3 regions of the Cupriavidus sp. SHE genome follow, and region 1 is predicted to be linked to each of the others. Evidence: predicted binding sites of a transcription regulator. Region 1 holds the regulator's gene; each other region holds the start of a gene.
What was found. Region 1 encodes LexA, which represses DNA repair genes until DNA is damaged. Its sites were predicted from a motif close to ACTGTATNNNNATACAGT; they were not measured.
Positions count from the first base shown of each region.

Region 2: a site for LexA is predicted at 1,586-1,603, ahead of dinB (DNA polymerase IV). Genes of this name have one in related genera too.
Region 3: a site for LexA is predicted at 1,548-1,565, ahead of recA (recombinase RecA). Genes of this name have one in related genera too.

Region 1 is NZ_JWMB01000025.1:151,868-155,144, forward strand. Features, by position in the region: gene RN01_RS14275 (bifunctional aspartate transaminase/aspartate 4-decarboxylase) at 1-220, opposite strand, end outside; gene RN01_RS14280 (hypothetical protein) at 490-762, shown strand; gene RN01_RS34295 (hypothetical protein) at 876-1,049, opposite strand; gene lexA (transcriptional repressor LexA) at 1,173-1,829, opposite strand; gene RN01_RS14290 (asparaginase) at 2,035-3,036, shown strand; gene rpsF (30S ribosomal protein S6) at 3,154-3,277, shown strand, end outside.
Region 2 is NZ_JWMB01000008.1:28,412-31,688, reverse strand. Features, by position in the region: gene dctP (TRAP transporter substrate-binding protein DctP) at 1-444, shown strand, start outside; gene rarD (EamA family transporter RarD) at 595-1,509, shown strand; gene dinB (DNA polymerase IV) at 1,625-2,806, shown strand; gene RN01_RS03590 (MFS transporter) at 2,867-3,277, shown strand, end outside.
Region 3 is NZ_JWMB01000018.1:199,228-202,504, forward strand. Features, by position in the region: gene recX (recombination regulator RecX) at 1-205, opposite strand, end outside; gene recA (recombinase RecA) at 334-1,395, opposite strand; gene RN01_RS09290 (response regulator transcription factor) at 1,635-2,324, shown strand; gene RN01_RS09295 (sensor histidine kinase) at 2,346-3,277, shown strand, end outside.

The sequences.
Region 1 (3,277 bases):
CACCTTCTGGCAAATACGAAAATGACCTTTCCGATTCGATCATGGCGAACTGGCCGAGCTGCCAGAAACCATGTCGCGGGATGGTTGCCAGAAAATTCGGATTACCTCGCCCGGCATTTAGCATCAGGCGATTCGATACGCTTCCTGCCAACTTGATGAGTTCGTCCTTGAGTTCGAAAGGCGACAGGCTGGCGAGCCCTGACGTATCGTGCTTGGCCATCGTGCATCTCCTGAAGGTGCTGTGCGGTATAGGGGCGTGGGAGGGACGAAAGGCTTCAACCTCTCGTCATCGTCGGATCGAATGGGGCAAAACCATGCTGGGTTGGCGCTTTCCGCCACGATCGACGTTCTCGGTTGTTACCCTAGCCGGAGAGCGAGAAATTTTCATTGGCCCAAAGAACTACGAATGGCCAGGAAAATGCGCGACGTCGCGAAATCGGGCAAGTAATCTGTAAAGATCAGGAATTGCACATGCTGCGGAGGAGAAGCATGACGCTCAGATTTCACGAACTCTCTCCCGATGTGCGGGAGGCTCTGGAGTCCATTTGCGCCAGGCACGGATTCGTCCCCGAGGATTTCGAATTCGCGGTTGCGAACGCGCTCAATCCGGGGGAGAGTGCTGCGGATATGGTGACTGTCGAACGCGTGGTCGGCGGTCAGTTACAGAAATACAAAGGAGGCGCTGGTGGGGCTGCGACCTGGCTGGCTGCCTTTGAGGCAGACCTCGCGTCCGATTGGTTCGGCGCACCATTGGCCGATTAATGTCGAGTCAGATTGATGATGGTCGGGTCCCGATCAGCGTCGGGTCCCGGGGCCATCATCGTCCGTACATGCAATGCGCTGCAGTGCATGGTGACAGAAGAGGGCGGGCTGCCTCAATCAAGAGTTTTCGAGGATGGTTCCGCAAGCTCGAGCATTCGGCAGATGGCGGCCATATTGCCGACCATGGTGCGGCGATGGGTGCCCTGGTAGACGCGAACGCCCTTGATCTGGCGGAAGGGGACCGGCTTGACCGGGCGGCGGGATGCGACGGTTTCGGATTGCAGCATGGCAACACCTCGTAATTTGCGTTCAGCAGAAGTCCGCACCCGTCGTCCGTAAAGGACGGGGCGGCGTTGGCAAAGCAAAAGCGGGTGACCGGGGCAGGTGGCCAGCTGCCTGGGTCCGGAGAGTCAGAAGCCTGATGATCTGATCAGGCCAACTGCGATACCCTCCAGGGAGAACTCGTCACGTCCTGCATGCAGGACGATGTTCTGGAAGTCAGGGTTCTCGGCGATCAACTCGATCGTGTCGCCGCGTTTCTTCAAGCGTTTGACGGTGACGTCATCGCCCAGGCGGGCGACGACGACCTTACCGTTCGCGGCTTCGCTGGCTTTCTTCACGGCAAGCAGGTCGCCATCCAGAATGCCCGCGTCGCGCATGCTCAGGCCGCGAACGCGAAGTAGATAGTCGGGGCGCTCGTCAAAGACAGAGGCATCGACTTGATACTGCCGGTCGATATGCTCGGCAGCCAGAATCGGGCTGCCAGCTGCGACGCGACCGACTAGTGGCAATGTCAGTTGCAGTACGCCCGCCATCGGTAACGAAAACTGATCGGGTCGTTCAGAGTCGCTACGCGTCACCTTCAGACGAATGCCTCGCGACGCGCCCGGTGTCAGCTCGATCACGCCCTTGCGCGCCAGAGCTCGCAGGTGTTCCTCGGCCGAATTGGGGGAGGAGAAGCCGAATTCGGCGGCGATCTCGGCACGAGTGGGCGGAAAGCCCGTGTTGCGGATCGTGTCGCGGATCAGGTCGAAAATCTGCTGCTGCCGGGGTGTCAGGGTCGCCATGGGTCGCAGGTCTTGTGCCGAAGCACTGTATGTTTAAACAGTATGCTGTGATTTTATACAGTATCGGGTGAAGTGCAAGCACATTTTGCGCAGCCGGCTCAACACGAGTAGTTCTGTGGGGTGAGGCCCACGGGTTTGTCACGGGTTCGGCCAGGCGTTCGCGCAGTTACAATCGGCCCGCCTACAAGCTCCGTCAACCCCGTCCATGTCTGTACTCCTGCCTCGTATCGTTGTGCTCGCGACTGGTGGCACCATCGCCGGTTCGTCCGCAAATCCTGCCAGTAGCGCTCACTATCAGGCCGCTACCGTACCTGTATCGCAACTTGTACAGGCAGTGCCCGCGCTGGCCGATGTCGCGCGAGTCGAAGCGGAGCAGGTGGCGCAGGTGGACAGCAAGGACATGATGTTCGATCTCTGGCGGATGCTTGCCTCGCGAATCGGATATTGGTCCGCGCAGGACGATGTCGCCGGGATCGTGATCACGCATGGCACTGACACGCTGGAAGAGACGGCGATGTTCCTGCATCTGTCGCAGGCTTGCCCGTTGCCTGTCGTGATGACTGCGGCCATGCGCCCATCGACGTCGCTTTCCGCTGACGGGCCGCTGAACCTGCTAGATGCGGTGCGCGTGGCGGCAAGCCCGGCGGCAGTTGGCAAAGGTGCGCTCGTGGTGCTGAATCAACAGATTCATGCCGCGCGTGATGTCGTCAAGGCGCATACGTCGGCTGTCGATGCTTTCCATTCGCCAGTTGCCGGTCCGCTGGGTTTTGTACAGGACACCTATGTCCATTTCTCGCGCACCCCGGGTCCTGATCAGGCGCCGCGCTTGCCAGTGCCCGCTGCATGGCCGTTGGTGGAGATCGTCGCCAGCTACGCGCAGCCGGGGAGGGTGGCCATCGACGCGATGGTGGCCGCCGGCGTGCTGGGGTTCGTCGTGGCCGCGGCCGGCAACGGTTCCGTGCACGAAACGCTGACGGCCGCGCTCGTCGATGCTGCGGCATGTGGCGTAGCGGTGGCGCGAAGCTCGCGTACCGGTGCTGGTCATGTGGCAATCCCCGCACCGCCGCGACCGGCAGGTGGCGTATTTGTCTCGGCGGGCGACCTCAATCCCTACAAGGCGCGCGTGCTGCTGCTGCTGGCGTTGGCCGGCGACCCTTCGCTGGGGCGCGATGCGGCCCGGCTTCAGGCGCTCTTCGGGCAGTACTGACGCAGGCGGGGCGCCGAATCCTTGCGGGAAGGCCCCTTTTCGGGCTATACTCGCGGGCTACTCAACCTTGCCGCACCGGACGTGACGCCCGGGTGGCTCATCCCAAAAGGAGCGTCAATGCGTCATTACGAAATCGTATTTATCGTCCATCCGGACCAGAGTGAACAAGTGCCGGCGATGATCGAGCGTTACAAGCAGCTCGTCACGTCGCAAAACGGCCAGATTCACCGCGTGGAAGACT
Region 2 (3,277 bases), on a different contig from region 1:
TGGGTGGGCCCGTACGACGACGAGAAGCTCGGCTTCTACAAGGTGGCGCCGTACTACTACTACCCGGGCTGGTGGGAAGGCAGCGCTCAGCTCTCGTTCTATGCGTCGGCACCCGAGTTCGAGAAGCTGCCCGCGCTGTACAAGCGCGCGCTGGAAACGGCCACCATCGAGGCCCATACGAACATGATGGCGAAGTACGACACCGTGAACCCGCAGGCGCTGGCCCGTCTGCTGGAAAACGGCGTGAAGCTGCGTCCGTTCTCGAAGGAAATCATGGAAGCCTGCTTCAAGGCCACCCAGGAAGCCTACGCGGACGAAAGCGCCAAGAACCCGTCGTTCAAGAAGATCTTCGACGACTGGCGCGTGTTCCGTAACAACGAAGCCGCGTGGTTCAACGTGGCCGAGCAGGCATTCTCGCAGTTCAGCTTCGCCCGCAAGCTGTAAGCAACAAACGCCCCTCTCCCGCGCGGAGAGGGGCGAGTGGAGAGGGCCGGCACTTTATCCGCTTGCCACGCCCGAAAGGCGCTCACACGCGCTTTCTCCCGCCCCGGTAGAATCCGCCCACAACCGGACATCTACCCGGGACATTTCCCCATGCAACTCGGCATCTTCTACGCGCTGCTCGCGTACATCATCTGGGGCCTGCTGCCCCTCTACATCAAATCCCTGCACGGCGTTGCGCCGCTGGAAATCCTGCTGCATCGCATGGTGTGGTCGCTCGTGTTTCTCGGGGCGATCCTGCTGTGGCGCCGGCATTTCGGCTGGCTTCGCGAGGTGGCGGCCAATCCACGCCTGGTGCTCAATTTCGGAGCCAGCGCGGCCCTGCTCTGCTGCAACTGGTTCCTCTATATCTGGGCCGTTTCCGCCGATCGGGTGGTCGACGCCAGCCTGGGCTACTTCATCAATCCCCTGTTCAGCGTGCTGCTTGGCGTGTTGCTGCTGCACGAGCGGCTGCGCCCCGTGCAATGGCTATCGATCGCAATTGCCGCGGCCGGGGTGATCTGGCTCACGGTGACGGCTGGGCAGTTGCCGTGGATCGCGCTCGGTCTGGCGGCATCGTTCGGCGGCTATGGACTGTTGCGCAAGACCGGTGCCCTGGGGGCGCTGGAAGGGTTGTCACTGGAAACACTATTGCTGTTTCCGTTTGCCGCCGCCGCGCTCGCCTTTCTGTTTCTGACGGGTCAGGACACCACGCGCGCCGCAGCACCGGGTACGCAGGTGCTGCTGGTGATGGCGGGTCCGATTACCGCCGTGCCGCTGCTGTTCTTCGCGGCAGGCGCACGGCGCATTCCGCTGTCGCTGCTCGGGCTGCTGCAGTACGCCGGCCCGACACTGCAACTGGCGCTCGGCATCTGGCTGTACCACGAGCCGTTTCCGCCGCAAAAGCAGATTGGCTATGCGCTGATCTGGGTATCTCTGGCTATCTACGCTGCTGAAGGCCTGCTTGTCAGCAAACTGCTGCAGCAGAAAACTATTAGCGTTAAGAATGAAGTAAGCGAAAGCACATAAAGATCAATCTATTAAGTAAATAATTTGCGGGAGAGCCAGCTGACAGGCCCTCCGCAGAATCCGGGCGCGGCACTATACTGTACGTTTATACAGTACACGATTTTCCCCTTCGTCCATGTCCTCATCCGCACGGCGCATCGCCCATCTCGACATGGATGCCTTCTATGCGTCCGTCGAACTGTTGCGCTACCCGGATCTGCGCGGCCAGGCCGTCGTGATCGGGGGCGGTCGCAACGCCGTGCCCGAGGTCCTGCCCGATGGCACGCGCCGTTATGCGCGTCTGCGCGATTACGCCGGACGCGGCGTCGTGACCACATCCACCTACGAGGCCCGCGCGCTTGGCGTGTTTTCCGCCATGGGGATGATGAAGGCTGCCAAGCTGGCACCCGACGCGATCCTGTTGCCGACGGACTTCGACGCCTACCGGCGTTACTCCGGGTTGTTCAAGGCTGCAGTCAGATCATTCACGGAACAAATAGAAGATCGCGGAATCGATGAGATATATATCGATCTGACTGATATTGATGGTGAGGCGCGCGATGTGGCGGCCCGTATCAAGGCAGCCGTGAACGCCGCCACCGGTCTGACCTGTTCGATCTGCGTGGCGCCAAACAAGCTGCTGGCCAAGATCGGTTCCGAACTCGACAAGCCCGATGGCCTGACGATCCTGACACCGGCCGATATCCCGACACGAATCTGGCCGCTGGCAGCCCGCAAGGTCAATGGTATCGGCCCCAAGGCGGCGGAGAAGCTGGCGGCTATCGGCATCGAGACCGTGGGGCAACTGGCGGAGGCCGACACCGCGCTGCTGCAGGCCCATTTCGGCCGCAATTACGCAAGCTGGCTGGCCGAAGTGGCGAACGGGCGTGACGAGCGGCAGGTCGTGGTCAGCTCCGAACCCAAGTCGATGAGCCGCGAAACCACGTTCGAGCGTGATCTGCATCCGCGCGGCGATCGTCCCGTACTGTCCGAGCAATTCACCCGGCTTTGCATGCGCGTGGCCGAAGATCTGCGGCGCAAGGGCTACGTGGGGCGCACCGTCGGCATCAAGCTCCGTTTCGACGACTTCCACACCGTTACGCGCGACCTGACGCTGACCGCCCACACCGCGGACGGCGCGACGATCCGGCATGGCGCCACCGAGTGCCTCAAACGTATCCCGCTGGAACGACGCATCCGGCTGCTCGGCGTACGCGTCAGCGCGCTGATCCCGGCCGCCGATCAGGGCGATGACCCCGCGCCGGTCCAGGAGGAGTTGCGCTTCGATGCCGAGCCGGATTCCCCGGTTTTCCGTTGAAGCGGGCTTGAATCCCCTGTGTCATACGGGCCTATCTATGTCCCGGTAGAATCGGCGGCCATGACATCCGCCACCGCCCAACGCGCCGACGCCCCTGCCGCCTGGATTACTCCCCTCCTGGCCACCGCGTGCGGCATGATCGTCGCCAACCTCTACTACGCCCAGCCACTGGTCGGTCCGATCGCGCGGGCGCTCCAGCTTTCTCCCGAGATCGCCGGCCTGATCGTCACGCTGATCCAGATTGGCTATTGCGTGGGCCTGCTGCTGCTGGTGCCCTTGGGCGATATCGTCGAGAACCGCAAGCTTGTACTGACGCTGATCGCCGGCTGCGCGGTGGCATTGGTCGCGGCAGCGCTGGCTACCCATGCGAGCGTGTTCCTGATCGCTGGCTGCGCGATAGGCCTGTGCTCGGTGGCTGTGCAGGTACTGGTGCCGTTCGCGGCACACCTCGCGCCCGAACATGCGCGCGGC
Region 3 (3,277 bases), on a different contig from region 1:
GACTGGCCCGGCGGTGAACGAGGCTATCGACGAACCGCTCATTGGACAGCCAGTTGTCGCGTTCGAGCACATCGAGCAGAGCCTCCACCTCCTCTGCCGATTCGGCATGAGGCGCCAGCTTGCGCGCGAGTTCGGCCCGGCTGTGCTCCCGACGGGAAAGGTAGCCGACGGCACGGGCTTTCAGGGAGAGGGGGGGACGGGGCATTCGGCTGATATTCGGCTGATAACGAGGAAGCCGGCAGTCGGCGCTGCGGGATACGGGAAAATCGGGGTGAAAACAAAAAAGCCGCCGCACAAGTATGCGACGGCTTTCGTCAGACAGCGACGTCAGGGTCAGCCTTCGACCTCTGCCGGCGCGCCCGCCACGGTATTCAGCGGCGCCACGCCCAGCGCCAGACGCACCTTGTTCTCGATCTCGTCGGCGATGTCCGGGTTCTCGCGCAGGTACTCGCGTGCGTTGTCCTTGCCCTGGCCGATCTTTTCGCCGTTGTAGCTGTACCAGGCACCGGCCTTCTCAACGATCTTGGCGTCCACGCCCAGGTCAATGATTTCACCCTGGCGCGAGATACCCTGGCCATAGAGGATGTCGAAGAACGCCTCGCGGAACGGAGGTGACACCTTGTTCTTGACCACCTTGACCTTGGTCTCGTTGCCGACGACTTCGTCGCCCTTCTTGATCGAGCCGATACGGCGGATGTCCAGGCGCACCGAGGCGTAGAACTTCAGCGCGTTACCGCCGGTGGTGGTTTCAGGCGAACCAAACATCACACCGATCTTCATGCGGATCTGGTTGATGAAGATCACCAGGCAATTCGTACGCTTGATCGTGCCGGTCAGCTTGCGCAGCGCCTGGCTCATCAGGCGGGCCTGCAGGCCGGGCAGCGAATCACCCATCTCGCCCTCGATTTCCGCCTTCGGCACCAGAGCGGCCACCGAGTCGATCACGATCAGGTCGATCGAACCCGAGCGCACCAGAGCGTCGGTGATTTCCAGGGCCTGCTCGCCGGTATCGGGCTGGGAGATCAGCAGATTGCCGACGTCCACGCCGAGCTTGCCGGCATATTGGACATCCAGGGCGTGCTCGGCGTCGATGAACGCGCAGGTGCCGCCCAGCTTCTGCATCTCGGCCACCACCTGCAGCGTCAGCGTGGTCTTGCCGGACGATTCCGGACCGTAGATCTCGACCACGCGGCCGCGCGGCAGGCCACCCACGCCCAGCGCGATGTCCAGCCCCAGCGAGCCGGTGGACACTACCTGGATGTCCTGTTCGATTTCGCCATCGCCCAGGCGCATGATCGAGCCCTTGCCAAACTGCTTCTCAATCTGGGAGAGCGCGGCGGCAAGCGCCTTCTGCTTCTCAGCGCTCACGCCGGCGCCGGCCTTCTTGTCGTCCATGGTCGTCCTTCAATCAATGGTGTATAAATAGGCCGCATACGGCGCGGCGCCCGGAACCCAAAGCCCTTTTCCGGGATGGATTTTCCAGGCCACGACGCCCAACCCGGCATGGTGCGATCACCTTTCATGGTAGCTCGCCCGGAATGTCGGGTACTGTATAAAAAAACAGTATGCTTGGCAAGCCCCACCGGCACCGCGGCCGGCGGCCGGCTGTGGCCGGCCACGAGGTGGAGACAATCATGCGGATTCTTATCGCCGAAGATGACGATGTGCTGGCAGACGGGCTGACGCGCTCGCTGCGCCAGTCCGGCTATGCCGTCGATCACGTTGCGAATGGCGTGGAAGCCGATTCGGCCCTTTCCACGCAGTCGTTCGACCTGCTGATCCTCGATCTCGGCCTGCCCCGCATGTCCGGGCTCGAGGTGCTCAAGCGGCTGCGCGCGCGCAGCGCCATGGTCCCCGTGCTGATTCTGACTGCGGCCGACAGCGTCGACGAACGCGTGAAGGGGCTGGACCTCGGCGCCGACGACTACATGGCCAAGCCGTTCGCGCTGTCCGAACTCGAGGCCCGGGTACGCGCGCTGGTGCGCCGTGGCGCGGGCGGTGGCGCCACGCTGATGCGCCACGGGCCGCTCGCGTTCGATCAGGTCGGCCGCATCGCCTATCTCAATGAACAGATGCTGGATCTCTCCGCGCGAGAGGTCGGTCTGCTCGAAATCCTGCTCACGCGCAGCGGGCGGCTCGTATCGAAGGAGCAGCTCGTCGATCACCTGTGCGAATGGGGCGAGGAAGTCAGCAATAACGCGATCGAGGTGTATGTGCACCGCCTGCGCAAGAAGATCGAGGTTGGCGGCATCCGCATCGCCACGGTGCGCGGGCTGGGCTACTGCCTCGAGAAATACCAGCCGGCCGTGGCCGCGCATGGCTGACACCACGGGGGCTGATCGCGCATGAGCCTGCTGCGACTGCCGTGGCGACGCCGTTCCGCCGCGGGCCCCGCACGCGCGACGGACCCCACCCGGCCCACGCTGGCCGATGCCGCGGCCGAAGACCAGGCGCTGGCCGACGCCCTGCCACACCTCGAGGAAACCTCGGCGCACCCTGCGCCCCGCTCGCTGTTTGGCGAGATTCTCGACTGGATGCTCGCGCCGCTTTTGCTGCTCTGGCCGATGAGCATCGCCGTCACATACCTCGTTGCCAAATCAATTGCCAACGGGCCGTTCGACCGCGCGCTCGAAGCAAGCGCCATCGTGCTGTCGCAGCAGGTGCGCGAGGTCAACGGCCGCGTCACGCTACAGCTTCCACTGTCCGCGCGGGAGATCCTGCGCGCCGACGAGACCGACAACATCTACTACCTGGTGGTAGGCAAGCACGGCGAATACGTGGCGGGTGATCACGACCTGCCGCTTCCGTCCGAGGACGAAGAGGGACATGCCGGGCTGGTATCGCTGCGCGACGATCGCGTGGCCGGCAACGATGTGCGCGTCGCCTATACCTACGTCGACCTGAAGAACGTCAACGGCGCCCAGCCCGTGCTGGTGCAGGTGGCCGAGACGCTGGACAAGCGCGCGCGGCTGGCCAATGAAATCATCAAGGGCGTCATCCTGCCGCAGTTCGTGATCCTGCCGCTCGCGGTGGTGCTGGTGTGGTTTGGCCTCACGCGCGGGCTGGCACCGCTGACCGCGATCCAGCAGCGCATCCGCGCGCGCAATCCCGGCGACACGAGCCCGATCGACGAGCGCGCGGCGCCGCAGGAGATCACGCCGCTGGTGGCATCTTTCAACGACTTGCTGTCGCAACTCGAGCAGTCGGTGCAGACACAGAAACGCTTCATTGCCGATGCCGCACACCAGATGAAGACACCGCTCGCGGGTCTGCGCAT